Regions from separate parts of the Microbacterium sp. NPDC078814 genome, predicted to be linked through region 2. Evidence: predicted binding sites of a transcription regulator. Region 2 holds the regulator's gene; each other region holds the start of a gene.

Region 1 (9,567 bases), on a different contig from region 2:
CGGCACGCGGAGCCCGGCCGCGCGGGCGGCGCGCATGACGGCGAGCTGCCGGTAGTCCGAGGCGCACATCACCGCGGTCGCCCCAGCGTGCACGGCTGCCAAGGCTTCGTCGACGCCGTCGTCGGGACGCGCGCCGGCCGAGATCATCGTCACGGCGACGCCCGCCGCGGTCAGCACTTCCTGCATCGCGAGCGCGCGGAGGTGCTCGGGGTACGAGGCCTCGGGACTTCCGGCGAGCACGACGACCGTCCGGTGGCCGAGCGCCACGATGTACTCCGCGAGCAGGCGTCCGTGCCCCTCGTCGTCGTAGTGGGCGGTGTGGATGCGGCCCGCCGACTCCACGCGCCCGGCACGGAGGATCGGCACCTGGTCGGCGAACGGCTCGAGCTGCGCCGCGGAGATGCCGCCGGTGGCGACGATGAGTCCCGCGACGCGCATGCCGAGCAGCCGGTGCAACGCATTCACCTGCTTGGCGCCCTGTTCGTCGGCGCCGATCGTGACGGTCACGAGGTCGAGGCCGCGCTGATGCGCCTCCTCCTGCAACCGGGAGAAGAGGAGACCGTACGCGGGGTTGCTCGCGTCGCGCAGCATGAGGCCGACGGTGCCGGTGCGTCCGGCGGCGAGTTCCGCGGCCATCGTGTTTCGCACGTACCCGAGTCGCTCGGCCGCCTCCAGGATGCGCTCCTGCGTCTCCGGTGCGAAACGGCCCTCGCCCTTCAGTGCCCTGGTCGCCGTCGCGCGGGACACCCCGGCCGCGGCGGCGACGTCGCTGATCGTGACCCGCAGGGCGGGCGTCCCGGCCTCCGCCCCGCTCATGCGCGCTGCTTCCGTCGGCGGGGCGCTCCGGCGCGCGAACCTCGTCCATACACGAGATACATGGTGACACCCATGATGATCATGAGCAGCACGGTGTAGACGAACGTGATGGGCATCGCGTCGAGGTTGTTCTCCCCGCGCGTGCTCTCCTGGATCGCGACGCCGAGCGGTTTGTACAGCGGGTGGTAGAGGAAGATCGCGGCGTCGTAGTCGTCGAGCAGGCTGTTGAAGTTCAGCGCCGTGATCGCGGCCGCGGTCGGCAGCACGAGCGGGATGAGCACGCGCCGGAACGTGGTCAGCGAGCGGGCGCCGAGGATGCGCGAGGCGTCTTCCAGGGAGTCCGGCACGGACGCGAACCCGGCCTTGAGCAGCCGCAGCGTGAAGGGGATCTTCACGCAGATGTACGCGACGAGCAGCAGGACCGGCGTCCCCGTGAGCACGATGTTGCCCACGAGGGGCTGCGGCGCGTCGAACGCCATCACGAAGGCCAGCGCGATCAGCACGATCGGCAGGATCCACGGGATGTGCAGCACGTACTCGATGGCCGTGGTGAGCAGGTTGCGGTGCTTCTGCATCATCCGCGCGACGAACAGCAGGCCGCCCACCACGATGACCGCGGCGAGGGCGCTGTAGACGACGCTCACGATGAACGGGCGGAGGGCCGCCGCGCTGGAGAACACGGTGATGTAGTTGTCGAGCGTGAAGCTGTCGAGCGTGATGGACCCGGCGAGGATGCTCCGCGCGTCCACGAACGAGAAGATCACGATGAGCACGACCGGGATGAGGTAGATCACCCAGAGCAGGTAGGCGACCACGTGCACGACCGCGTTCGCGAACGGGTTGCGGATGCGCTGCTTCTGGATCGGCGTCGCCACCTTCGCCACCGAGAAGTACACGCCGGACTTCTCGGCGCGGTTCATGATCGCGAGCAGGATGATGGTCGCGACGCCGAGGACGATCGCCAGCAGCGCCGCGATGTCGCGCGTGATCGGGCTGCGCGACAGGTCGATGATGAGGGGGGCGACGGTCTGGAAGTCCGGGCCGCCGAGCACGAGCGGCGCGGTCAGGGCCCCGAGACCGATGAGGAACGTCAGCACCGTGACGGCGAAGAGCATCGGCTTCATGACCGGCAGTACGATGCGGCGCAGGATCGTCCAGGTCGACGCGCCCATGAGCTTCGCCGCCTCGATCGACGCGTAGTCGACCTTGCCGAGCGACGAGGACAGGAACAGCATGTGGTTCGTCGTCGTCGCGAACGTCATCACGAACACGACCGCGAAGTAGCCGGAGAACCAGTCCCGGTTCATGTCCGGCCAGATGTTCACCATCAGGTTCGTGATGAAGCCGAATTTCCCGTAGATGAAGTTGTAGCCGGCGGCGAGCACGATGCCGCCGTAGATCAGGGTCGTGGCGTAGCCGAGCCAGAGGAGCTTGGCGCCGCGCACCTGGAAGTACTGCGTCACCAGCACGATGAACACCCCGACGACGTTGACCGTGACGGACAGCGTGATCGCGAGGAGGAAGCTGTTGCCGAGCGTCTTCAGTGCGCGCTCGCTGCCGAGGAGCTTCTCGACGGCGCGGATGCTGAACTGGCCGTCCGGGAAGAAGGTCGCGGCGAGCAGCTCGGCGTTCGGCAGCACGAGGAAGGCCGCGGCGAACCAGATCACGACGATGCCGGTCACCCAGGCCAGCGGTGAGCGGAGCATCGCGCGCACGCTGCCGGGCCGTCCGCGGCGGAGGCGGGGCTTCGTCGCGGTGCCCGCCTCGGCGGCCTCGGTCGTCAGGGCGCCGGGCGCGTCGGTCATGGCCGCGGACGGCGGCGGCACCGGGCGGGAGTCGTTCTGCGGAGCGCTCATGTCACGCCGCCGGGTACTGCAGGATCCACCGCGGGTCGACGTCGATGCGCACGGCGTCGCCGACGTCCCAGCGGTGCGCGCTCGCCGCGGCCGGCACGCTCACCCGGAGCGTCCCATCGGCCGCCGACACCGTGTAGACGCTGTGGCTGCCGTGGTACGTGCGTTCCGCGACGGTACCGTCGAGCGACGCCGTGCCGCTGGCGGCCGCGGACGGCGACGCCAGGTGCAGCTTCTCCGGCCGCACGTAGCTCTCGGCCGTGGCGTCGAGGCCTGCGCCGATCGCGACGAGCTGCGCGGGGCTGAGGCGGTTGTTCTCGCCGATGAACCGGCAGACGAAGGGCGTCGCGCTGCGGTCGTAGATCTCCTCCGGGGTGCCCACCTGCTGCAGCGTCCCGGCGTCGAGCACGGCGATCCGGTCGCTGAGGGTGAGCGCCTCCTCCTGGTCGTGGGTGACGTACACGGTGGTCACGCCGACCTCGTGCTGCAGCTCCTTGAGCTGTTCGCGCAGCTGCACGCGGAGCTTGGCGTCGAGGTTCGACAGCGGCTCGTCGAGCAGCAGGATGCTGGGGGTGAGGGCGAGCGCCCGGGCGATGGCGACGCGCTGCTGCTGGCCGCCGGACAGCTCCGCCACGTTCTTCTCGAGCTGCGACGCGGCGAGCCCGGTGCGGTCGGCGACCTCGTCCACGCGCCGCCGCTGCTCGGCCTTCGACACCTTCTGCACCGAGAGGCCGAACGCGATGTTCTCCCGCACGTTCATGCTCGGGAACAGCGCGTAGTTCTGGAACACCATGCCCACGCCGCGCTTCTCGCTCGGCACGCGGGTCACGTCGCGACCCGCGATGTGGATGCGGCCGCCGGTCGGCTCGATGAACCCCGCGAGCGTGCGCAGGGCGGTGGTCTTGCCGCATCCGGACGGACCCAGGAGGGTGAAGAACTCACCCTCCTGGATCTCCAGATCGAGGTGCGAGACCGCACGGTGGTCGCCGAACACGACCTCGACGTCGTCGAAACGGATCATCGTCTTCTCTCTCTGCCGGTGCGGGACTGCGCGGGTCAGCCGATGTACTCGAGCGTGACCTTCTCGACCCAGGCGCCGAGGTTCTCGCTCACGAAACCGAAGTCGATGTCCTGACGGTCGAGCGTGCCCATGAGCTCGACGACCTCGGGGTTGGCCTTCTCGACCGCGCCCTCGTTCACCGGCATGGCGTTGAACTCCGCGGCGAACTCGCCCTGCACTTCGGCGCTGCCGAACCAGTCGATGAACTCCTGTGCCTTGTCCTCGTTGTCTGTGCCGTTGATCTGTGCGATCTGCTCGGTCACGTAGGGGACGCCGTACTCGGGCACGATCATCCCGGTGCTGGTGCCGTACTCCTCGTCGCGGGCGGAGATGCCGCTCGACGGCAGCACGCCGTAGTCCACCTCGTCGCGGGTGATGCGGGCGTAGAGGTCGGTGCCCTCCACGGCGGGGGAGCCGTTGGCGTAGTACGACTTCACCAGGTCCCAGCCCTCGTCGCTCACGCCGAGGTCGCCGTCCTCGTCGAGGTGACGGGTGAGCATGCTGGCGAGCACGAGCTGCGGGGTCGCCTGGCCGAGCGCGGGGTTGACCTCGTAGCGGCCGGCGAACGCCTCGTCGGTGTACAGGTCGTCGGGGTCGGTGGGCGCGTCGCTGATGCGGTTCTCGTCGTAGACCGTGACGATCGCCTGCTCCACGAGCGGCCAGAACGCGCCGTCCTTCGGGTCGCCGGCGTCCGCGGGCACCTCACCGCTCCAGCTCGGCTCGTAGGCCGTGATGGCCTCTTCGGTCTTGAGCTGCTCGAAGAACATGTTGTTCAGGCCGAAGACCACGTCGCCGACGGGGTTGTTCTTCTCCGCGATGATGCGGTTCGTCAGGTCGGCGCCGCCGAGACCCACGATCTCGATGTCGATGCCCGCGTCCGCCGCCTTCTCGGTGATCCACTCACCGCGGCCGTCGCTGTTGGAGTTCGTGTAGACGATGAGGGTGTCCCCGGAGCCGCCGTCGCTGCCGCCCGCGTCTCCGTCGCCGCCCGCCGTGCATCCGGTGAGCGCGATCGCCGCCGCGGCCGTCGATCCGATGAGCGCCCAGCGCCTCTGCTGCCTGTCGGCCATGTTCGTCCCTTTCTCGCCTTCGAGGTGTGTCGATGCGACACTACCGGTTCTTGTGCTGAAGGCACAAAGATTGTCTGGTTTCGTGAGCGCGGTCGCGCGTCCGCACTCAAGATAGGCGCGCGGCGTGAACGCGAGGATGCGATGAGGTGAACGGGCGGGGGTCTGCGCCGGATCCGGACGCGAGATCCCTGTCGGTCGGGCGGAATGCCGGCATCCGTTAGAACAAATCTTCGAAAGTCGGGCCACTGGAAGATAAAATGAAGCATGTCGAAAATGTCCGGGTTGCGCGAGGCGATGGAGCGTCTCGACGAGGCGTGGGGCGCCGCGGGCGATGCGCCGGAGCTCTCCCGCGCGCAGCTCGTCGACGTCGCCGACGCGATCGGACTCCTGCGGCGCCGGCTCGATGCACTGCACGTCGACGTGGCGGCCGGCATCGCCCGGGAGTCGCGCGCCGAGCTCGGTGCCGACAGCCTGGCGAAGCAACGCGGGTACCGTACGGCGGCGAAGCTCATCGCCGCGATGACAGGCATCTCGACGGGCGAGGCGCAGCGTCTGGTGAAGGTGGGAGAGGCGACCGCCCCGCGAAGCGATCTGCTCGGCGCGCCGCTGCCCGCGCGGTACCCGCTCCTCCGAGAAGCGCTCGCGTCGGGTGCCCTCGGAGCGCCGGCGGCTGGTCTCCTCGTCGCTTTGCTGGACCGCTGCCGCGTGGCCGCGGGAGCGGAACGCATCGCCGAGGCGGAGCGGGTGCTGGCCGCCACAGCCGAGGGGCTCGAGCTCGATGCGGTGCGCAAACTCGTCCTCCGCGCCGAAGCGTGGCTCGACCCCGACGGCGTGGCGCCGCGGGCGGAGGCGCAGCGCGCTCGGCGCGGACTGCGCCTCTTCGAGCGTGACGGCATGGTGCACCTGCACGCGCAGCTCGATGCCGAGACCGCGGCGCCGGTCGTCACTGCGATCCGCGGGCACGTGTCCGCCGTGTTCGCCGCCCGCCTCGATGCGCCTGACGCCGGGTCGCCGGACGCCGACCGGCGCTCGGTCGCGATGATCCAGGCCGATGCGCTGGCCCTCTTCTGCGGGCATGTGCTCGGGTGCGAGGGTGATCGGGTGCCGCTCGCGGGGGCGACGGTGGTCGTGCGCGTGTCCCTCGACGATCTCCAGGTCGGCACCGGGTCGGCGACGATCGACGGGCTCGACCAGGTGATCGACATCGGTGCCGCGCGGCGGATGGCTGCCGGTGGCGGCGTCATCCCCTGCGTGCTCGGCGGGGCGAGCGAGGTCCTGGACTGGGGTCGCGAGAAGCGCCTCTTCACCCGAGCCCAACGCCTGGCGCTGGTCGAGCGGGACGGCGGGTGCGCGATGTGCGGGCTTCCCCCGGGGATGACGAAGGCTCACCACCTCCGCTGGTGGCAACGCGACCGAGGTCCGACCGATCTCTCGAACGGGATCCTGCTCTGCGAGACCTGTCACCACCGCATCCATGACAACGGGTGGGAGATCGTCATCGAGGGTTCCGGTGTGGCCGGCCGGCCATGGTTCCTCCCGCCGGCGTGGGTCGACCCGCGGCGGACGCCCCGGCTGGGCGGACGGGCGCGCTTCGATGTCGCGGCCTGAGTGCGGTGCGCGGGTGCGGGAGTTCGGGCGCGGGGCGTTGTGGGGCTGTCAGCGGCGGAGGCGGGAGCGCACGCGTCGCGCGGTGCGTGCCAGGGCGTCACGCCAGGCGCCTCCGGGCCATTCCCGGTGCAGGCGCAGGCTGCCGTCGTCGTTCCGCACGAGTTCGACCCGCCGGCCCGCGAGAAGGGGCGAGCGGCCGAGGTGTGCGACCACGTCCGGGGCGGCCGTCAGCGGCGCCGTGAACACCCAGCCGGCCACGCGGACCGCGACCGACAGATCGGCGTCGCGCGCACCGTCCTCGCGGAACACCTTCATGGGGTCCACGGCGATGGGAACCGCGTCGAGGCGCTTCGGTCGGCGCCCGCCGACCTTGCGCTCCGAACCCGCGGTGGACTCCGCGGCCTGGCCCGGCTCCGGGGTGTCCTGCGCGACCACGTCGACCCGGTCGGCACGGCGCTCCTTGCGGGCGTTCAGCAGGCCCGAGGGAAGATCCTCCGTCGTCGACAGCGGGAGGGACAGCAGATGATCCGCCGAGCCGACCGTCTCGAACACGAAGGCCTCTTCGCCGTTCCGGCGCACGCGGACGCGCACGGTCAGCTGCAGCCCTCCCCGCGACCAGCGCGCCGAGGTCACGGCGGCGGTGCAGGTCGTCTCGGCCTCGAAGGCGGCGAAGGCGAGCAGGTCGTCGCGGCGGTCGGCGCGCAGCAGAGCGGCGCGGATGCGCTGCGGGAACGACAGCCCCGCGTCCACGCCGGGTCCGAAACGACGCTGCGTGAGCGGCACGACCACGTCCAGCAGACGGTCGCGGTACTCCGCCGGGTACTTCACCATCCGTCGCCCGGCGATCCTGTTGAGGATCTTGCCGCGGAACCAGTGCCGCAGCAGCCGATCCCGCACCTTCCCCGGTTCGGTGTTCGCCTCGACCACGTCGAGCACGGTCTCCAGATGCGGGAAGTACGACTCCGGCTCGATGCGGGCCGAGCTCGCGCTCCCCGGCTCCTTCACCCACGCATAGCAGGGCTCGCTCGCGAGCACCGAGATCGTATCGGCGGCGAAGTACGCCTGCATCACGAAGAGATGGTCTTCGAGCCGCACCTTCCCGTCAGGGAAGCGGATGCCGTTCTCCCGCAGGAAGGCGGCCCGGAACATCTTGTGCGGCGTCAGCATCTCCAGGATCGGGTCTTCCCCGAGCACCGCGTGCGGGATGTCGCGCTGGAAGATCTTGGCGGGCAGCTTGCGTCCGATGCCCACCTCCTTGCCGACCACGACATCGGAGCCGTTCTCGTCCGCGTAGTCGCACAGCCGCTCCAGCGCCCGCGGGTAGAGGCGGTCGTCCTGATCGACGAACTGCACGTACGTCCCTCTGGCCTCTTCGACACCCCGGTTGCGCGGAGTGCCGGGCCACCCGGAGTGCGGCAGCGACAGCACGCGCACATGCGGACGGTCCTTCGCGATGCTCTCGAGCCGCGCGGCCGTCTCCTCCCCGGAGCCGTCGTCGCAGAGCAGGACCTCGAAGGACCCCGCGGGCAGCGTCTGCGCGTCGAGCGAGGCGATGAGGTCGTCGAACGACGCCTTCGGCCGGAACACCGGCACCACCACGCTCACCCGCACGCGGCCCCCGGCCGCCTCGTCCCCGGTCGCACTGCTCATGGACGTCATCCCCCTGTGATCGTGACCGGCCCGAATCTCCCCCGCCGGAGATTCCAGCCAACCATCCCTTCCTGTGGAGCGCGCCAGGCTCGCGGCGGTCCCGGGTGTATGCCGCCGCCGTGGAGGATCAGTGCAGGGTGAGACCGATCTCGAACGAGCGCCGCCAGGGGAGGGTCAGCTCCGCGATCCGCACGTCCTCGGCGGGCAGCATCGACTCCAGGAGGGCCGTCAGCTCCGCACGGATGACGCGCTCGGCCGTCGCGACCTGCGCATCCTCGGCCATCGGGTAGATGTCGGGGAAGAGGGAGGGGCCCGCATCGGTGCGCACCACGGCCTGGTAGGCGAAATCGTCGAGCAGCCGCGTGAGCAGGGCGATCCGCGCGGCGCGCTCGTCGAAGGAGCCGGTGGCCCGGCCCACCACTCCGGCGGCGGCCACCGCGACGACGCTGCCGAGCGTGTTCCCGGCGGTGTTCCACCCGCCGAAGGCCTCCAGGCGCCCGAGCAGTCCGGCCTCCGCCAGCGCGCGTACGAGCGCCTCGTCCGCGCCGTTCGGGTAGCGCACGTCGGCCAGGGCCACATGCTCCCCCGCCTCCAGACGCTCCCGCACGAGTGCGACCGTCCCCGCGACGGCCTCGACGTCGACGACCTCCGGCCGCCCGCGGAACATGTCGTGCCGGTCGGGGTCCGGGGCGTGCAGCACGAGGGTGACGTCGCCTCCCGCGGCGACCTCCTCGGCACCGGCTGCGCGGATCTGCCGGCTCGCCGAGGCCGCGAGCGACATGTTCTCGTACGGCGGGACGCGCTCCATGCCGGCGGCGTCCGCGCAGGCCACCGAGAACGAGGCGGTCACCCCGGCGTTCGCCGCGAGGGCCCGGGCGACGAGCGCGGCCCCGACCTCGTCGGCCCCCGGGTACATCAGCACGCGCCGGCCCGACGGCAGCATCCGCATCCAGTGCCGGAGCCAGACCTGCTCCGCGCTTCCCGCCGCGAAGGGGGCGGTGTCGTCGGCGGTGATCGCCAGGAAGTCGAGGGTCTCGTCCTCCACGAGGCCGAGCGTGGAGAGGTTCACGATGTGATTGCGCAGCCGCCGAGACGAGTAATCGGAGACGACCGCGGCGGGCACCGGAGTCAGCTCGTCGAGCGGCAGCACCTCGGTCTCGCCGAGCAGCCGGTGCGCGTCGCCGCCGAGCGCGTGGATCTCCTTGCCGTGCTCCGTCCAGTAGGTCGGCTCCTCGGCCGCGGAGTAGGAGTTGCTCGCCCTGGTCACCAGCGACACCGCCGAGATCGGCAGGTCGGGCCGCATCCGCCGCACCTCGCGCAGCACGTCCAGGCGCGCCAGCACGTCGCGAGTGGTGTCATGACTCGTGCGACTCGCGATGAGGCCCCCGTAGAGCAGCATGTCCACCGACACCACCAGGTGCACGGTGGCCGGATCCGCGGCACGCTCGCGCAGCCAGGCACCCAGCCCGTCGGCGTCGCCCGCGGTCCGGTAGGAGGGGAGGATCTCGGC
Region 2 (9,567 bases):
ATGCCGTCCGCCTGCCATTCGACCCAGGCGACGCGGCTGCCGTCGGGCGAGAGCGCGGGATGGGCGAAGAAGCCGGGACCCTCGACCATCACCCGGATCGCGGAGGCGTCCTCGGCGGCCGAACCGTCCACGGGGATCTCCACGATCGCGCGGCGGTGCGGGTCGGTCGAGAGGTCTTCCCGCACGGCCAGCAGTCGGCCGCTCTGCACGCGCAGCCCGCCGTACGCGGGGCCGGCGGCGGTGAGGGGGCTCGGCTCGGCACCCCGATCCATCCGGTGCACGCGCTGGTCGTTGCCGGAGACGAAGTACAGGGTGTCGCCGTCGACGGTCCAGGCACCGCCCCCGTACTCGTGCACGCGGGAGCGGGCGTTCCAGGGTGCCGGGAGGATCTCCGCGCCCGTCGAGCTGCGCACCGTGACGCGTCCGCCCTCGGCCGGGACCGACTCGGCCCACCACACCTCGTCACCCACGAAGCGGGCCCCGTCGATGCGCGGCGCCGCTCCTGCGACGGCTTTCGCGGTGAAGGGGGAGGGCCAGGAGCCGAACGGTGAGGACATGCCTCGAGCCTACGGGCGGTGACACACGACGTCACACTCGTGCGGCGGTCCGAGGGCGTGTTCTAGGTTTCTGGAAACGCCCGGTTCATCCCGGGCGTGGAGCGACAGCCGAGCCCGGCACCCGCCCGCGAACGACGTGCTCTTCGTCGTGCGCGGACCCCGGCCCCTGTCCCCTGGAGAGAAGATGTCTTCCACGTTCGACGCCTCCCGCGCCTCCCGCGTGCCGTTCTCCTTCGAGCTCTACCCGCCGCGCTCGGAGTCGAGCCAGGAGGCCCTGCACGAGACCGTCCGTCGTCTCGCCGCGGCCGGCCCGGAGTTCCTGTCGGTGACCTACGGCGCCGGCGGCTCCACCGGCGGCCGCTCGCTCGATGTGCTGCGCTTCATCCGGGAGCACACCGACGTCGAACCCCTCGCTCATCTCACCTGCGTCGGCAACACCTACGCCGGAGCCACCGCGCTCATCCGGGAGTTCCTCGACGCCGGGATCCTCCGCTTCCTCGCCCTGCGCGGAGACCCGCCCGCGGGACAGAGCGAGCCCTTCCTGGGCGACCTGGAGAGCGCCGCCCAGCTCGTGCAGCTCATTGATCGCGTCCAGGCCGAGCGCGCGCCGTACCAGGAGTCTCCGGTCCCCGGTCTCCCCGGAGCCGCGCTCGTGGCCCCGCGGCAGAAGGTCGACATCGCGGTCGCCGCGTTCCCGAAGGGGCACCCCCGGGCCACGCACCGCACGCAGGATGTCGAGGCGCTGCTCGCCAAGCAGGCCGCGGGGGCGACCTTCGCCATCACGCAGCTCTTCTTCCACCCCGATGACTACCTCGCCTTCGTGGAGCGCGCCCGCGCCGGAGGCGTCACCATCCCGATCCTCCCCGGCATCATGCCGATCACATCGCCGGCCCGGCTCGCCCGGGTGCTGGAGCTGACCGGGGAGGACCTGCCCAGCGAGCTCGCGATCGCCCTCGATGTCGAGCCGACCGCCGAAGGGCGCCGGGAGATCGGGATCTCCTGGGCCGCGCGCCTCGCCGCCGACGTCGTCGCCGGCGGGGCCCCCGGCGTGCATCTCTACGCCTTCAACCAGCACGAGACCGTCTTGACCGTCCTCGCCGAAGCCGGCATCGTCCCGGCGCTCCGGCACTAGTCCCCGCCGAAAGGAAACACCATGACCGCATTCCCCGAGGGCACCATCCTCGGCTACCCCCGCATCGGCCGTCGCCGCGAGCTCAAGAAGGCCGTCGAGGCGTTCTGGGCCGGCCGCATCGACGAGCAGGAGCTGGAGCGGACGGCCGCGGACCTGCGCGCGGCGACCCGCGAGCGCCTGGCGGGGCTCGGCCTCGGCCGCACGGACTCGTCCATCCCGGAGTCCTTCTCCTTCTACGACCAGGTCCTCGACGCCGCCGTCACGGTCGGCGCGATCCCTGCTCGCTTCGACGACCTGCGCGAGGCCGACGGGTCGATCGGCCTCTCCGCCCTGTTCACCGTCGCCCGGGGCGAGGGCGAGCGGGCGCCGCTGGAGATGACGAAGTGGTTCGACTCGAACTACCACTACCTCGTGCCGGAGATCGGTCCGGAGACGGTGTTCTCCCTCGCCAGCGACCGCCTGGTGCGCGAGGTCGCCGAGGCCGTCGCCGCCGGCTTCGTCACGCGTCCCGTGGTCGTCGGACCGGTCACGCTGCTGGCGCTCGCGAAGGCGTCGGACGACGCGCCGGAGGGCTTCGAGCCGCTCTCGCGGCTGGAGGATGTGCTGCCCGTCTACGTCGACCTGCTCGCCCGTTTGCGCGCCGCGGGCGCCGAGTGGGTACAGCTCGACGAGCCCGCCCTCGTGAGCGAGTCCCTGCCGGCGACGACCGCACAGCTCGCCTCCGCCGCGGAGCGCGCGCTCGCGGTGCTCGGGAACGCCGAAGAGCGTCCCTCGATCCTCGTCGCGGCCCCGTACGCGAGCCTCGGCGCGACGTTCGCGACCGTGGCCGCCGCCCCCGTCGAGGCCATCGCCGTGGATCTCGTGCGCGGCACCGTGCCCGACGCGGTGCCGGGCCTCGAGGGCAAGACCCTCGTCGGCGGTGTGATCGACGGTCACAACATCTGGCGTGGCGACCTGTCCGCGGCGTTCGATTCTCTGGAGGCGCTCCGTGCGCTCGGGGCCCCGGTGTCGGCATCGACCTCGACCTCGCTGCTGCACGTGCCGCACGACGTGGAGGACGAGACGGCGCTGGACGCGCGCCTCGTCTCCTGGCTCGCCTTCGCGGATCAGAAGGGGCAGCAGGTCGTGACCCTCGCCCGCGGCCTGTCCGAAGGGCGCACGGCGATCGGGGCCGAGCTGGACGCCGCGACCGCTGCACTGCAGGACCGCCTGACCGCTCCCGGTGTGCGCGACGGTGCGGTGCGTTCCCGTGCGCTGAGCGACGCCGACTTCGCCCGTGCCCCGTACCAGGAGCGGGAGGAGGCGCAGAACGCCCTCGGCCTGCCAGCGCTGCCCCTGACGACGATCGGCTCCTTCCCGCAGACCGGCGACATCCGCCGCGCCCGCGCCCAGTTCCTCCGCGGCGAGATCCCCGAGGACGACTACGAGGAGTTCCTGCGCCGTGAGGTCGCGGCGGTCGTCTCCCTGCAGGAGGACCTCGGTCTCGACGTCCTCGTGCACGGTGAGCCGGAGCGCAACGACATGGTGCAGTACTTCGCGGAGAACCTCGACGGCTTCGCGGTCACGCAGCACGGCTGGGTGCAGTCGTACGGCTCGCGAGCCACGCGCCCGTCGATCCTCTGGGGAGACGTCTCGCGTCCCGCGCCCATCACGGTCGGCTGGTCGGCGTACGCGCAGTCGCTCACGGCGAAGCACATGAAGGGGATGCTCACGGGCCCCGTCACGATCCTCGCGTGGTCCTTCGTCCGCGACGACCAGCCGCTGGGGGAGACGGCGAACCAGGTGGCGCTCGCGCTCCGCGATGAGATCGCCGACCTGGAGGCCGCGGGCATCCAGGTGATCCAGGTCGACGAGCCGGCGCTCCGGGAGCTGCTCCCGCTGAAGCAGGCCGACCAGCCGGCGTACCTCGACTGGTCCGTCGCCTCGTTCCGTCTGGCCACGGGCGGCGCTGCGGCGGCGACCCAGGTGCACACCCACCTCTGTTACTCGGAGTTCGGCGTCGTGATCGACGCGATCCGTGCGCTCGACGCGGACGTCACGTCCATCGAGGCGGCCCGGAGTCGCATGGAGGTCGTCGCGGACATCGCCGAGGTGGGCTTCGACCACGGCATCGGCCCCGGCGTGTACGACATCCACTCGCCGCGCGTGCCCACCGTGGAGGAGGTCGAGTCCCTGCTGCGGCGTGCGGTGGAGGAGATCCCCCTCCGTCAGCTCTGGGTGAACCCGGACTGCGGTCTGAAGACCCGCGGATACGCCGAGACCACGGCGTCGCTGCGGAACATCGTCGAGGCCACGCGGCGCGTGCGCGAGGACGTGGTGGTCACCGCCTGACGCGGTCGTCCCCGGACACACGAAGGCCCTCCCGGTGCGCCCGGGAGGGCCTTCGTTGTTGTCTCACCGACGATGCGGGGACTCAGACGGCGCGCATGACCGCGACGACCTTGCCGAGCACGACCGCCTCGTCGCCCAGGATCGGCTCGAAGGCAGAGTTGCGGGGGAGCAGCCACGTGTGACCGTCGCGACGACGGAGCACCTTGACGGTGGCCTCGCCGTCGAGCATGGCAGCCACGATCTCGCCGTTCTCCGCCGTGTTCTGCGAGCGCACGACGACCCAGTCGCCGTCGCAGATGGCGGCGTCGATCATCGACTCCCCGGAGACCTTGAGCATGAACAGGTCGCCCTTGCCGACGAGCTGCCGGGGGAGCGGGAAGATCTCCTCGACCTGCTGATCCGCCGTGATCGGCACGCCCGCGGCGATACGCCCCACCAGTGGGACCAGTGCGGCATCGCCCACGGGGGTCGCCACGTCCGCCGGGTTCTCCGCGCCCGTGCCGGGCAGGTCGATCAGGACCTCCATGGCACGCGTCTTGCCCGGGTCGCGCCGCAGGTAGCCGCTGAGCTCGAGCTGACCGAGCTGGTGGGTGACGCTGGACAGCGACTTGAGCCCGACGGCGTCGCCGATCTCGCGCATGCTCGGCGGATAGCCGTTCTGCGCGATCGAGGCCTGGATGACCTCGAGGATCGCCATCTGCTTCGGGCTGAGGCTCTTGCGACGGCGGGTGCGCGGCGCCTCGGACTCGAGGGCTGAGGTGTCGCTCATGGTGCTCCTTCACTGCGTGATCCGACGTGCCGCTTCGAATGTCGGTGGCCCGTGGTGGGGTGTCCTTATCGAAACCGTATCCGAGAAAAGCGCCGATCTGGAAGATCTGTTCGAGCGTGTCGGCTGATTCGCGGGGCATGGTTTCGAAGACAGCTTGACAGATGTTCGAACTCGAAGATATCTTCGGAACGTAGCTTCGCATCCACGGCTCCCGGCCGAGGCGCGGATGCGAAAGCTACGCCAACCTCCCCGGGCTCCGGCGCCGGGACAGTAAGGAGCAGACATGAGCAGCATCAGCCTCAGCACCGCGACCGCCCTCCCGGCATCGGCCCGTCCGGCCACCCGGCTGCGGATCACGGCACGCGGCCGTCGCACTCTGCTCGCGCTCGCGTCGGTCCCGCTCGCGGCGGGCATCGCCTTCGCCGCGCTCAGCGGGGGCAGCGCGACCGCCTCCGGCGCGGACGCGCCGGCCGTCTCCGTCGAGACCGTCACGGTCATGCCCGGCGACACCCTCTGGTCGATCGCGAGCAGCATCGCTCCCGAGGCCGACCCGCGGGATGTCATCGGTGAGATCACCCGCATGAACCTGCTGCGCGGCGGGGAGCTCCAGGTCGGCCAGGAGCTCGCACTGCCGGCGCGGTACACCGACTGACGCCGAGTCCTCCCGGCCGAATCGTCACGATGACCTCGGCTCTCCCTGCTCCTCTTAAGATGGGAAGGGTGACCTTCTCCCTCAACGATCTCCCGCTCCGCGACGATCTGCGCGGACTCACCCCATACGGAGCGCCGCAGGCCCCGCTGCCGGTGGCGCTGAACGTCAACGAGAACACGCATCCGGTTCCCGACGAGGTCGCGAGCGACATCCTCGATGACATCGCCGTGGCGATCCGAGACGTGAACCGGTACCCGGACCGCGAGTTCACGACGCTGCGGGAGGCGTTCGCCGACTACCTGGGTCACGGCCTCACGCCGGAGCAGATCTGGGCGGGCAACGGGTCCAACGAGGTGCTGCAGCACATCTTCCAGGCGTTCGGCGGGCCGGGACGCACGGCCTTCGGATTCGCGCCCACGTACTCCATGTACCCGCTCATCGCGAAGGGGACGGGCGCGTCCTGGATCGCGGGCACCCGTCAGCCCGACTACACGGTCACCCCGGAGGAGGCGGCGCAGCAGGTGCGCGCGGCCGACCCCGACATCGTGATCCTCTGCTCGCCGAACAACCCGACCGGCACCCCGCTGGGGCTCGACGTCGTGGAGGCCGTCTACGAGGCGGCCCGCGGCGTCGTGATCGTCGACGAGGCCTACCAGGAGTTCGCGCCACGGGATGCGGCGTCGGCCCTCACCCTCCTGGAAGGACGGCCGCGCCTTGCCGTCTCCCGAACGATGAGCAAGGCCTTCGCCTTCGCCGGCGCCCGCGTCGGCTACCTCGCGGCCGACCCGGCGTTCATCGACGCGCTCCGGCTCGTGCGACTGCCGTACCACCTGAGCGCTCTGACGCAGGCCGCCGCGGTCGCCGCCCTCCGCAACGCCGACGTCATGCTCGGCATGGTGCAGGAGATCGTGGAGCAGCGGGACCGCATCACGGCGACGCTCGAAGCCCTCGGGTACACCCCGCACCTCTCGTGGTCCAACTTCGTGCTGTTCGGCGGCGTCGCGGATCCGCAGGCGACGTGGCAGCAGCTGTACGACCGCGGTGTGCTCGTCCGCGACGTCGGCATCCCCGGCCACCTGCGGGTGAGCGCCGGCACGGAGGCGGAGACGACGGCGTTCCTGGACGCCCTGGCCTCGATAGGATCGGCATCATGACCATCCCCGCGCCCACCGCACGCACCGCGAGCCGCGTGCGCAGCACGTCGGAGTCCACCGTCGAGGTCGAGCTGAACCTCGACGGCACCGGTGCGAGCCGCATCGACACCTCGGTGCCGTTCTTCGACCACATGCTCACGGCGTTCGCCAAGCACTCGCTGACGGATCTCACCGTGCGGGCCTCCGGGGACACCCACATCGACGCGCACCACACCGTGGAGGACGTCTCGATCGTGCTCGGCCAGGCGGTCCTGGCCGCCCTCGGAGACAAGTCCGGCATCTCCCGGTACGGCGACGCCCTCGTCCCCCTGGACGAGGCGCTCGCGCAGGCGGTCGTCGACATCTCCGGCCGCCCGTACCTCGTGCACGAGGGGGAGCCCGCGGGCTTCGAGCACCACCTGATCGGCGGGCACTTCACGGGATCCCTCGTGCGGCACGTCTTCGAGGCCATCACCTTCAACGCCGCGCTGACCGTGCACGTGCGGGTGCTGAGCGGGCGCGACCCGCACCACATCGCCGAGGCCGAGTTCAAGGCGTTCGCGCGGGCGTTCCGCCAGGCGAAGGCCCTGGATCCTCTCGTCGACGGCATCCCGTCGACCAAGGGGGCGCTGTGAGCGCCGCGCCGCGGGTCGCCGTCTTCGACTACGAGTCCGGCAACGTCCACTCCGCCGTGAAGGCGCTCGTCGCCGCGGGAGCCGATGCCGTGCTGACCCGCGACCGCGCCGAGGCGCTGGAGGCCGACGGGTTCGTCGTGCCCGGTGTCGGCGCCTTCCAGGCTGTGCGGGACGCCCTGCACGCCCACGGCGGCGACGAGATCATCGGCCGTCGTCTCGCGGGGGGCCGACCGGTGCTCGGCATCTGCGTCGGCATGCAGGTGCTGTTCGAGCACGGCGTCGAGCGGGGGCACGACACCGCGGGCCTCGGCGAGTGGCCGGGTGCTGTGACGGAGCTCGACGCGCCGGTCCTGCCGCACATGGGCTGGAACACGGTCGAGCCGGGGGAGGACACCGTCCTGTTCCGCGGCATCGAGCAGGAGCGCTTCTACTTCGTGCACTCCTATGCCGCGCAGTCCTGGGAGCTCGACGTGATCCCGCCGTTCCCGCAGCCCGTGCTCACGTGGGCGACCTACGGCGGCCCCTTCCTCGCGGCCGTCGAGAACGGCCCGCTCTCGGCGACGCAGTTCCACCCGGAGAAGTCCGGGGACGCCGGCATCCAGCTGCTCCGGAACTGGGTGCAGAGCCTCTGACCCCCAGCTGCGTCGGCGCCCGGCGTCACGCGGTTTGTCCCGCGCCCCGCGGCGGACTACCCTCGTCTCTCGTGCCCGCTCGGGCCGCAGACCCACCCGAACCAAGGACCCCATGAACGACTTCGCGCAGTCCCCCTCGCTCACGCTCCTTCCCGCGGTCGATGTCGCCGGCGGCAAGGCGGTCCGTCTCACGCAGGGGGAGGCCGGGACCGAGACGAGCTACGGCGACCCGCTCGACGCGGCAGGGGAGTGGGTGTCGCAGGGGGCCTCCTGGATCCACCTCGTCGACCTCGACGCGGCGTTCGGACGCGGCAGCAACGCGCCGATCCTGCGCAAGGTCATCAAGCAGTTCAAGAACGTCAACGTCGAGCTCTCCGGCGGCATCCGGGACGACGCGAGCCTGGAGGCCGCTCTGGAGAGCGGCGCCGCCCGCATCAACCTCGGCACCGCCGCTCTGGAGAACCCCGAGTGGGCGGCCGACGTGATCAGCCGCTTCGGTGAGGCGATCGCCGTCGGCCTCGACGTCCGCGGCACGACCCTCGCGGCGCGCGGCTGGACGAAGGAGGGCGGCGACCTCTGGGAGGTGCTCGAGCGCCTCGAGGACGCCGGCTGCAGCCGCTACGTCGTCACCGACGTGACCAAGGACGGCACGCTGCGCGGCCCGAACCTGGAACTCCTGCGCGAGGTGACCTCGCGCACGCCGAAGCCGGTCGTCGCGTCCGGCGGCATCTCGAACCTCGACGACATCGCCGCGCTGCGCGACCTCGTGCCCCTGGGCGTCGAGGGCGCCATCGTCGGGAAGGCTCTGTACGCGGGCGCCTTCACGCTCGCGGAGGCCCTGGATGTCGCCGGAGACTGATCCGCACGCCTGCGGTCCGGAGTCGCACAACCGGGCCGATTCCGCCGGCGTCCCCTGGGAGGGGCGCAGCTTCGAGTCGAATCCGCACGCGGCCGACGACGGCTCGGCGGACCCGGCTCTGCTCGCCGCGCTGCATCGCTTCCGTGCGGGCGAGGGGAGTCAGGCCGAGGTCGTCGACGCGTTCCGCTCCGCCCGGGTGCTCGTGCCCCTGATCGCGGAGAGGGGCGAGGAGGGCGTGGCGCCCAGCGGTCTCGCGGTGGACAAGACGCAGGAGCTCTCGATCGTCACCGTGGCCGCACCGGACGGGCGCCGCGTCCAGCCGGTGTTCTCGTCGGTCGAGACGATGCAGCGCTGGGACCCGTCGGCCCGCCCCATCCCGGTCGAGGCCGTTCGCGCGGCCCTGGCCGCGTCGTCGGAGGACACCGATCTCATCGTGCTGGACCCCACGTCCGACACCGAGTTCGTGATCCGCCGCCCCGCCGTCTGGGCCGTGGCGCAGGGGCACGCCTGGGAGCCGAGCTTCCTCTCTCCCGAGGTCGTCACCGCCCTCCGGGAGAGCATCGCCCACGAGCTCGCCGTGATCGACGTCTCCGTCGCGCCGGGTGACCCGGACGCGCGCCTCCGCGGACCGGAGCTCATCGTGGTCCTGGAGCTCGTCGATGGCCTGGAGCGAGAGGTCCTGGATGCCGTGCTCGCGCGGCTCGCTCAGCGCTGGGCGGCGGACGACCGGATCGCCGTCCTCGCCGATTCGCTGACGGTCAAGCTCCGCCGCAGCATCTGAGGCGGAGCGTCGGCCGGATCAGGTGACGGGGCCGGTCCACTTCTCGCCCGGCCCCTTGCCGATCGGGTCGGGGATCGTCGAGGCCT
Region 3 (9,567 bases), on a different contig from region 2:
CCGCGCACGCGCACGGGCGTCGGGTCGCGTTCCTCGGCCGCAGCATGGTCCGCAACATGACGATCGCGGAGCAGCTCGGCTACCTCAAGGTGCCGGCGGGCGTGCTGATCGACTTCAAGAAGGCACGCGACCTCCCGGACGAGCAGATCGTCTACATGTCGACCGGTTCGCAGGGCGAGCCGATGGCCGTGCTGAGCCGCATGGCCAACATGGACCACGCCATCGAGGTGAGCGAGGGCGACACGGTCATCCTGGCGTCGAGCCTCATCCCGGGCAACGAGAACGCCGTCTACCGCGTCATCGACGGGCTCACGAAGCTGGGCGCGAACGTCGTGCACAAGGCCAACGCGCGGGTGCACGTGTCGGGGCACGCCGCGGCCGGCGAGCTGCTCTACTGCTACAACATCCTCAAGCCGAAGAACGTCCTCCCTGTCCACGGGGAGTACCGGCACCTGATCGCCAACGCCAAGCTCGCCCAGGACACCGGGATCCCCGAGCAGAACACGATCATCGCCTCCAACGGCACCGTGATCGACCTGAAGGACGGCGTCGCCCGGGTGGCCGGGCAGCTCGACCTCGGGTTCGTCTACGTCGACGGCTCGACCGTCGGCGAGATCACCGATGCCGACCTCAAGGACCGTCGCATCCTCGGCGAGGAGGGGTTCATCTCGGTCATCGTCGTCGTGGATGCCGCGACCGGGCGCATCATCTCGGGGCCGGAGATCCACGCGCGCGGCGTCGCCGAGGACGACGCCGTGTTCGACGACGTCGCTCCGAAGATCGTCGCCGCGCTGAAGGAGGCGTCCGGCAACGGCGTGCGCGACACGCACGCGCTGTCGCAGGTCGTCCGTCGGACGATCGGCCGCTGGGTGAACCAGAAGCTGCGTCGTCGCCCGATGATCGTCCCTCTCGTCATCGAGGCCTGACCCTCGGATCACGGCGTGCCGTCGCGCGCCGTGATCGTCGAGTTCCGCGTGGTGACGCGGAGATGTCGGTCGCGGGTCGTACCGTGGAGGCATGGCCAGGAGCAGCACCAAGACCGAGCGCGCCTCGACGAGCGCCCCGTCGCGCCCCAAGCGGCAGGCGGCTCCGAAGGCGCAGCCCGCACCCAAGAAGTACATCGACGAGGCGGACAAGCCGCCCGTCGCCGCGCGCGCCTGGAACGGGCTCGCGCACGGCGTCGGCGGACTCTTCCGGGCCTTCGGGCCGGAAACGCTGCAGAAGGACGACCGCAGGGACGGATTCCCGTTCCTGCTGGTGATCCTGGCGGCGCTCGGTGCCGTCAACGAGTGGTTCTTCATCGGCAACGAGGTCGCGGCGAACATCAGCGCCTACTCGGTGGGGCTCTTCGTCGGTCGGGTGGCCTTCATCATGCCGGTGCTGCTGCTCCTCCTGGCGGGATGGCTGTTCCGGCATCCGTCGTCCGTGCACGACAACGGGCGCATCGGTATCGGCTTCGGGATGTTCGTGCTCGCTCTGGCGGGGATCTTCCACGTCGCCGGCCCTCGTCCCCACCCGAACCAGGGCATGCCCGCGCTGAGCGAGTCCGGTGGCCTGCTCGGGTGGCTCGTGGGCCAGCCCCTGACGTACCTCACCGACATCCCGGCGTACCTCATCCTCGGGCTGCTCGCCGCCCTGAGCATCCTCATCCTCACGAAGACCCCGCCGAACCGCATCGGTGCCCGGCTGGGAGATCTCTACGCGTGGATGTTCGACGCGGAGCGCCCGGAGAAGCCGGCGAAGGACACCGCGGCCGCGGTCGACGAGGCCGACAAGGTCGACGACCCGGACGTGCTGCCCTGGTGGCGACGCAACAAGACCGGTCGCGAGGAAGACCCCGACGAGGGCACGCTCGCGTCCGACGACATCACCGCGCTCCTGTCCACCACCGAGGCCACCCCCGCATACGACCAGGCCGTGACGGTGGCGAACCCGTACGACGCGGCGACCGAGGTGCTCAGCGACGTGCGCTCCGTGACCGACGCGCTCGCGGAGCAGCAGACGACCGCGCTGCTGGACGACGAGTCGGACACCGGCGAGATGCCGGAGCTGCCCGGACTGGACGGCTTCGGCACCGAGGGCCCCGGCGACCGCGGTCCGCAGGCCCCCGTGGCCCCCTACATCCTCCCGTCGCCGGGTGTGCTGTCCGAGGGACCGCCCTCGGTGGCCCGCTCGGAGGCGAACGACCGCATCGTCGAGCAGATCACCAGCGTCCTCGACCAGTTCAAGGTCGACGCCAAGGTCACCGGCTTCTCCCGCGGTCCGACGGTCACGCAGTACGAGGTCGAGGTCGGCCACGGCGTCAAGGTCGAGAAGATCCTGCAGCTCAGCAACAACTTCGCCTACGCGGTCGCCTCCAACGACGTGCGCATCCTCTCGCCGATCCCCGGCAAGAGCGCGATCGGCATCGAGATCCCGAACACCGACCGCGAGACGGTCGCCCTCGGCGACGTGCTGCGGTCGGCGGCCGCGCAGAAGAGCACGCACCCGCTCACGATCGGCGTCGGCAAGGACGTCGGCGGCAACTTCGTCGTCGCCAACCTCGCGAAGATGCCGCACCTCCTGGTGGCGGGCTCGACGGGGTCCGGTAAGTCCAGCTTCGTGAACTCGATGATCACCAGCCTGCTCATGCGGGCGCGCCCGTCCGACGTGCGCATGGTCCTCATCGACCCGAAGCGTGTGGAGCTGACGAGCTACGCCGGTGTCCCGCACCTGATCACCCCCATCATCACGAACCCGAAGAAGGCCGCCGAGGCGCTGCAGTGGGTCGTGAAGGAGATGGACATGCGGTACGACGACCTCGCGTCGTTCGGCTTCCGCCACATCGACGACTTCAACCGCGCCGTGCGTGCGGGGGAGGTGGAGGTGCCCCCGGGCAGCGAACGGGTGCTCAAGCCGTACCCGTACCTCCTCGTCGTGGTCGACGAGCTCGCGGACCTCATGATGGTCGCCCCGCGCGACGTCGAGGACTCGATCGTCCGCATTACGCAGCTCGCCCGCGCCTCCGGCATCCACCTGGTGCTCGCCACGCAGCGCCCGAGCGTCGACGTCGTCACCGGCCTCATCAAGGCGAACGTGCCGTCCCGTCTCGCGTTCGCGGTCACGAGCGTCACCGACAGCCGCGTGATCCTCGACAGCCCCGGCGCCGACAAGCTCATCGGACAGGGTGATGCGCTCTTCTCGCCCATGGGCTCGTCGAAGCCGTTCCGACTGCAGGGTGCGTGGGTCGACGAGAAGGAGATCGACGCGGTCGTCAAGCACGTCACGCGTCAGGCGCGTCCCGAGTACCGTGCCGACGTCCAGGAGGCGATGGAGCCGGCGAAGAAGAAGGAGGTCGACGAGGACATCGGCGACGACCTCGAGCTCCTGCTCGCGGCGGCCGAGCTCATCGTCTCCTCGCAGTTCGGATCGACGTCGATGCTGCAGCGCAAGCTGCGGGTCGGCTTCGCCAAGGCCGGACGCCTCATGGATCTCCTCGAGTCGCGCGAGGTCGTCGGTCCCTCGGAGGGCTCGAAGGCGCGCGATGTGCTCGCGACCCCCGAGCAGTTGCCGCAGGTCATGGCGAAGCTCCGCGGCGAAGACGTTCCGTCGGCTCCTGCGGCTCCGGCTGCGCCCGCCGCCGCAGCGGTGCCGCCGGCCGAACGGGACCCGTTGGAGGCGCAGTACGACGGCCTGCCGGTCGTCGAAGCGGAGGGCGACGAAGACGCCTGGGGCCTGACGGGACGCGATTGATGGCGATCCCTCGGCAGCTCCCCAACGCCATCACGGTGGCGCGCATCCCGCTCGCCGTGGTGTTCTTCGTCCTCCTGCTCGTCGGCGGGACGTACGGCCTCGCCGATCTCACCGTGCGCTGGATCGCCGCCGTCCTCTTCATCGTCGCCATCTCGACCGACTGGGTCGACGGCTACCTCGCACGTCGCTACGACATCGTCAGCGACTTCGGCAAGCTCTGGGATCCGATCGCGGACAAGCTCCTCACCGGCGCCGGATTCGTCGGGTTGGCGATCCTGGGCGAGGTCTCCTGGTGGATCGTCGTGATCATCCTCGTCCGCGAGTGGGGGATCACCATCCATCGGCTGGTCGTCGCGAGCGAGCACGTTGTCGCGGCCGCCTGGATGGGCAAGATCAAGACGGCTTTCCAGGGGGTCGCCCTCGGCTGGGCTCTCCTGCCGCTGCACGTGTTCATCGGGCTCGGCCCGTGGACCGTCGTGACGACCGTCCTCATGGTCATCGTGCTCGTGCTCACCGTCGTCAGCGGGATCGACTACATCGTCGCGCAGGTGCGCGGCGCGCGTCAGAGCCGATGAGCGGCACGACACCGGCCGAGGCTCTGGACGCTCTGCGTGAGCGAGGCTGGACCGTCGGTGTCGCGGAGTCGCTCACCGGCGGTGCGGTGTGCGCGGCGCTCGTCGCGGTTCCCGGCGCCTCCGCCGTGCTCCTCGGCGGCGTCGTCGCCTACGCCACCCCCGTCAAGCACACGCTGCTCGACGTCGACACCGACCTGCTGGAGCGATACGGGCCGGTGCACCCGGAGGTCGCGCGGCAGATGGCTGCCGGAGTGCGCGACGCCGTCGCGGTGGATGGTCTCCCCGCCGATGTCGGGGTGTCCACCACGGGGATCGCGGGCCCGGAGTCCCCGGATGGGCAGCCCGTGGGCACCGTCCACATCGGCGTGGTCACCCCGACAGTGAGCCGGACCCGACCGTTCCACTTCGAGGGGGACCGCGACGCGGTGCGAGCACAGACGGTCGCGGCGGTCCTCGATGTGCTGGCCGCTGCGCTGCGGGAATAGCGGCCCGCCGCGTCATGTTGATACGGATGTGCTCACATTTAAACCACAGAGTGCAAGGGTAGATTCTGTGCAAGCCAGGAGGACTAGACTGGCCGTCTCTTCGAGGGAGACCTCGATTCACGAACTGCGGAGGAGGTTCCGATGATTCTTGTACGACAGGAGATCGGCGACGTGCTGAGGGACTTCCGTCTGCAGAAGGGGCGGACGCTCCGGCAGGTCGCGAGCAAGGCATCCGTCGCTCTCGGTTACCTCAGCGAGGTCGAGCGCGGACAGAAGGAGGCCTCGAGCGAGATCCTCGCCTCGGTGGCAGAGGCGCTCGACGTCCCCATCTCCACGATCATGCGCGAGGTCGGGGACCGCATCTCGGTGCTCGAAGGCATCCAGGTCTTCCCGGACGTCGTTCCGGACGACCTGGTCGCGTCCGTGGAGCCCGAGCTCTCGCTCCGCTGACACTCGGAGATCACCCTGATGCGACGCAGTGAGTTCCTGCGCGCCGTCGACGCCGAGTTCCATACCCGAGCATCTTCTCTGGTGAATGACCTCGTGCTCTCCGGCATGGGGGGACGAACGGCGCTCGAGGCTCTCGAAGCCGGGGTACCTCCGCGCGACATCTGGCTCGCGCTCTGCGCCGACATGGATGTCCCCGAATCCCGTCGCCACGGCGTGGGGCGTCTGGAGCCGCGCGGCCGGTGACGGCGGCTTCCCGGGTGTGCGGAAGTCCGACACGCCGAACGTGCGTGTTGTCGAAAATCTGTTCGAACCAGGCGTAGTCTTCTGCACAAGTGGTCAGACGGTTCTGGTCCCCACGATCCCCGGCTCCTCGACGCAATGTCGGAGGCCCGCCGTACCGTGAGGTCCAGGCTGAAAAGCCATACGCCTTGTCGGAGAGTTCCTTCCGCCGGAAGAGCCGCGACAGCCTACAGGCGGCAGCACACGCGCAGAAGGAGCACACCATGCCATCACCCGCCGACCGCGAGAAGTCCCTCGAGACCGCCCTCGCCCAGATCGACCGCCAGTTCGGAAAGGGCTCGGTCATGCGGCTGGGCAGCGATGAGCGTGCCCCTGTGGCCGTCATCCCCACCGGCTCCATCGCCCTCGACGTCGCCCTCGGCGTGGGAGGTCTGCCGCGTGGCCGCATCGTCGAGATCTACGGCCCGGAGTCCTCGGGTAAGACGACGCTGACGCTGCACGCCATCGCCAACGCCCAGCGGGCCGGCGGTATCGCGGCATTCATCGACGCGGAGCACGCGCTCGACCCCGACTACGCCGCGAAGCTCGGCGTCGACATCGACGCCCTTCTCGTCTCGCAGCCCGACACGGGTGAGCAGGCTCTCGAGATCGCCGACATGCTCGTGCGCTCCGGTGCCATCGACCTCATCGTCGTCGACTCGGTGGCGGCCCTGGTGCCGCGTGCGGAGATCGAGGGCGAGATGGGAGACTCCCACGTGGGTCTCCAGGCCCGCCTCATGTCGCAGGCGCTGCGGAAGCTCACCGGTGGTCTGAACCAGACGAACACGACGATGATCTTCATCAACCAGCTGCGCGAGAAGATCGGCGTGTTCTTCGGCTCGCCGGAGACCACTGCCGGTGGTAAGGCGCTGAAGTTCTACGCCTCCGTGCGTATGGACATCCGCCGCATCGAGACGCTCAAGGACGGCACGGACGCCGTGGGTAACCGCACCCGCGTCAAGATCGTCAAGAACAAGATGGCGCCGCCCTTCAAGCAGGCGGAGTTCGACATCCTCTACGGCGTCGGCATCTCCCGCGAGGGCAGCCTGATCGACTTCGGCGTCGAGCACGGCATCGTCAAGAAGTCGGGATCGTGGTACACCTACGACGGCGATCAGCTGGGCCAGGGGAAGGAGAACGCGCGCACGTTCCTGCTCAACAACGCCGACATCGCCCTGGCGATCGAGAGCCAGATCAAGCAGAAGCTCGGTATCGGCGGCCCGGCCGCCGCTCCGGGTGCTGATGAGCTGGCCGAGCGTCGCCCGGCCTGATGAGTGACCAGCGTGGGGGCGATTCCGAGCGGATCGCCCCCATCATCCCTCTCTTCGGCGGACCCACGCGTGCGGAGCATCCAGCCGCAGGCGGTGCAGACGAGTCGTCGTCCGCACCGCCTGCGCGGTCGGGGCCACCCGCGGACGCGGCGGGACTCTGGCGCTCGACGTGGCACGAGCCCACGTCGGCAGGGTCCCCGTCGGTCGACGACGGTTCTCCCAGCGCGAGGCACCCCGCCCGGGGTGCCTCGGCGCGGGCCGCTTCCCGGGGCGGGAAGACCACCACATTGCGCGCCGTCGGCGATACGTCCCGGTCGACCGGAGGGGGAGAGGGCACGGAGAACGGCCCCTCGGCGGCGGAGATCCGAGCGACGGCGGAGGAGTCGTTGGTGCGGAAGCTCCGCACGCGGTCACTGTCCGTCTCCGAGGCCCGGCTGGTGTTGAAAGGGCACGGGCTTGCGACGGACGCCGTCGAAGACGTGATCGACGACTTCGTACGGCGCGGATACCTCGACGACGCCGTGCTCGCCGAGCTCCTCGTCACGTCCGGCGTCGAACGCAAGGGCCAGGGGCGGGTCGCGTTGTCTCGTGCGCTCGCGCAGCGGGGCATTCCTCGTGACGTCATCGACGCCGCGCTCGACGAGCTGCCCGACGACGATGCGGAGCGGGCCCTGGAGTTCGCCCGGACCAAAGCGCGTTCGATGGGACGCCTCGACCCCGACGCGGCGCTCCGCCGGTTGATCGGGCAGCTGTCGCGCCGCGGGTACGGGGGATCGGTCGCCATGAACGCGGCGAAGACGGCGCTGCGGGAAGCCTCGTTCGGCGGGGGCGTCTCCGGCGTCCGGTTCGTGGACTCCGACTGACGGTTCGCACGCGATCGGCTCTCGACGACGCTCGTACAATGGGAGCATCATGACTATCCCCCGCAGTGAACCGACGATCATCAGCGCGTCGTCGGCGGCCGTCGACGATGACGGGCGCCAGCGATCCTACGAAGTGCGCACCTTCGGCTGCCAGATGAACGTCCACGACTCCGAGCGTCTGTCCGGGTCCCTGGAGAGCGCCGGCTACATCCGCGCCGAGGCCGGGGCCGAGGCTGACGTGGTGATCATCAACACCTGCGCCGTCCGGGACAACGCCGCCGGGAAGCTCTACGGGACGCTCGGGCACCTGGCCGCCGTCAAGCGCCGCAAGGCCGGGATGCAGATCGCCGTCGGCGGCTGCCTGGCGCAGATGGACAAGCAGGCCGTGCTCGACAAGGCCCCCTGGGTCGACGTGGTCTTCGGCACGCACAACATGGGATCCTTGCCCGGCCTCCTCGAGCGCGCGCGCCACAACGGTGACGCCGAGCTCGAGATCCTCGAGTCCCTCGAGGTCTTCCCGTCGACGCTTCCCACCAAGCGCGACTCCGCACACAGCGGCTGGGTGTCGATCTCCGTCGGCTGCAACAACACCTGCACCTTCTGCATCGTCCCGAGCCTCCGGGGCAAGGAGAAGGACCGTCGCCCGGGCGACATCCTCAACGAGATCCGTCTGCTGGTGGAGGACGGCGCCATCGAGGTGACGCTCCTCGGGCAGAACGTGAACTCCTACGGGGTGGAGTTCGGGGATCGTCAGGCGTTCGGAAAGCTCCTCCGCGCCGCCGGCGAGATCGAGGGGCTCGAGCGCATCCGCTTCACGAGCCCGCATCCCGCCGCCTTCACAGACGACGTGATCGACGCGATGGCGGAGACGCCCGCCGTCATGCCGCAGCTCCACATGCCGCTGCAGTCGGGGAGCGACCGGATCCTCAAGGCGATGCGTCGCTCCTACCGCAGCGAGCGCTTCCTGGGCATCCTGGACCGCGTCCGCGAGCGCATCCCGCACGCGGCCATCACGACCGACATCATCGTCGGCTTCCCCGGCGAGACCGAGGAGGACTTCGAGGACACGATGCGCGTCGTCGAGCAGTCGCGCTTCTCCGGAGCCTTCACCTTCCAGTACTCGATCCGCGAAGGCACCCCTGCGGCCACGATGCCGGACCAGGTGCCCAAGGACGTCGTGCAGGCTCGCTATGACCGGCTGATCGCGCTCCAGGAGCGCATCTCGCTCGAGGAGAACCAGAAGCAGGTCGGCCGGGAGGTCGAGGTTCTCGTGTCCACGGGCGAAGGCAAGAAGGACACGGAGACGCGTCGCCTGACCGGGCGGGCGCAGGACAACCGGCTCGTGCACTTCGAGGTCACTCCCGGGTCCGAGCTGCCGCGCCCAGGGGATGTCGTCACGGTGACGGTGACGCACGCCGCGCCGTTCCACCTCCTCGCCGACGACCCGACGGGTGCCCCGCTCCGCATCCGTCGGACGCGTGGTGGCGACGCCTGGGATCGGGGACAGGCCGAGTCGTGCGCCGTGCCGGCACCGAGCGACGGCGCTCCGCGCGCCGTCTCCCTCGGCCTGCCGACCCTCCGCGTCGGAGTGTGACCGCGCCTCGGCTCTGGGCCGTCGTCGGCGCGACCGGCACGGGGAAGAGCGATCTGGCGCTCGATCTCGCCGAGGAGCTCCGGCGGCGCGGCAACCCGGCGGAGATCGTCAACGCCGACGCTATGCAGCTCTACCGCGGCATGGACATCGGCACCGCGAAGCTGTCGGTCGCCGAACGTCGCGGCATTCCGCACCACCTCTTCGACGCGCGAGAGGTGACGCAGGACGCTGCCGTGGCCTGGTATCAGCCGCTCGCACGAGAGGCCGTGCAGCAGATCCACGCGGCGGGAGGGGACGCGATCCTCGTCGGTGGATCGG

The links. The regulator LexA, encoded in region 2, represses DNA repair genes until DNA is damaged. The targets are predictions, from matches to a motif close to TCGAACANNTGTTCGA.
Region 1: a site for LexA is predicted at 5,018-5,033, ahead of AB0300_RS15995 (DUF222 domain-containing protein). Genes of this name have one in related genera too.
Region 3: a site for LexA is predicted at 5,536-5,551, ahead of recA (recombinase RecA). Genes of this name have one in related genera too.

The regions. Positions count from the first base shown of each region.
Region 1 is NZ_JBFBLT010000009.1:81,852-91,418, forward strand. It holds gene AB0300_RS15975 (LacI family DNA-binding transcriptional regulator) at 1-816, opposite strand, end outside; gene AB0300_RS15980 (iron ABC transporter permease) at 813-2,672, opposite strand; gene AB0300_RS15985 (ABC transporter ATP-binding protein) at 2,674-3,690, opposite strand; gene AB0300_RS15990 (extracellular solute-binding protein) at 3,726-4,799, opposite strand; gene AB0300_RS15995 (DUF222 domain-containing protein) at 5,064-6,407, shown strand; gene AB0300_RS16000 (glycosyltransferase family A protein) at 6,456-8,057, opposite strand; gene AB0300_RS16005 (DUF4127 family protein) at 8,185-9,567, opposite strand, start outside.
Region 2 is NZ_JBFBLT010000001.1:31,420-40,986, reverse strand. It holds gene AB0300_RS00210 (prolyl oligopeptidase family serine peptidase) at 1-557, opposite strand, end outside; gene AB0300_RS00205 (methylenetetrahydrofolate reductase) at 742-1,689, shown strand; gene metE (5-methyltetrahydropteroyltriglutamate--homocysteine S-methyltransferase) at 1,711-4,020, shown strand; gene lexA (transcriptional repressor LexA) at 4,103-4,789, opposite strand; gene AB0300_RS00190 (hypothetical protein) at 4,788-4,916, shown strand; gene AB0300_RS00185 (LysM peptidoglycan-binding domain-containing protein) at 5,073-5,441, shown strand; gene AB0300_RS00180 (histidinol-phosphate transaminase) at 5,510-6,595, shown strand; gene hisB (imidazoleglycerol-phosphate dehydratase HisB) at 6,592-7,209, shown strand; gene hisH (imidazole glycerol phosphate synthase subunit HisH) at 7,206-7,841, shown strand; gene priA (bifunctional 1-(5-phosphoribosyl)-5-((5-phosphoribosylamino)methylideneamino)imidazole-4-carboxamide isomerase/phosphoribosylanthranilate isomerase PriA) at 7,954-8,700, shown strand; gene AB0300_RS00160 (SseB family protein) at 8,684-9,481, shown strand; gene AB0300_RS00155 (DUF1844 domain-containing protein) at 9,500-9,567, opposite strand, start outside.
Region 3 is NZ_JBFBLT010000004.1:124,250-133,816, reverse strand. It holds gene AB0300_RS09480 (ribonuclease J) at 1-926, shown strand, start outside; gene AB0300_RS09475 (DNA translocase FtsK) at 1,018-3,732, shown strand; gene pgsA (CDP-diacylglycerol--glycerol-3-phosphate 3-phosphatidyltransferase) at 3,732-4,307, shown strand; gene AB0300_RS09465 (CinA family protein) at 4,304-4,792, shown strand; gene AB0300_RS09460 (helix-turn-helix transcriptional regulator) at 4,934-5,242, shown strand; gene AB0300_RS09455 (DUF3046 domain-containing protein) at 5,261-5,485, shown strand; gene recA (recombinase RecA) at 5,746-6,792, shown strand; gene AB0300_RS09445 (regulatory protein RecX) at 7,182-7,655, shown strand; gene miaB (tRNA (N6-isopentenyl adenosine(37)-C2)-methylthiotransferase MiaB) at 7,705-9,249, shown strand; gene miaA (tRNA (adenosine(37)-N6)-dimethylallyltransferase MiaA) at 9,246-9,567, shown strand, end outside.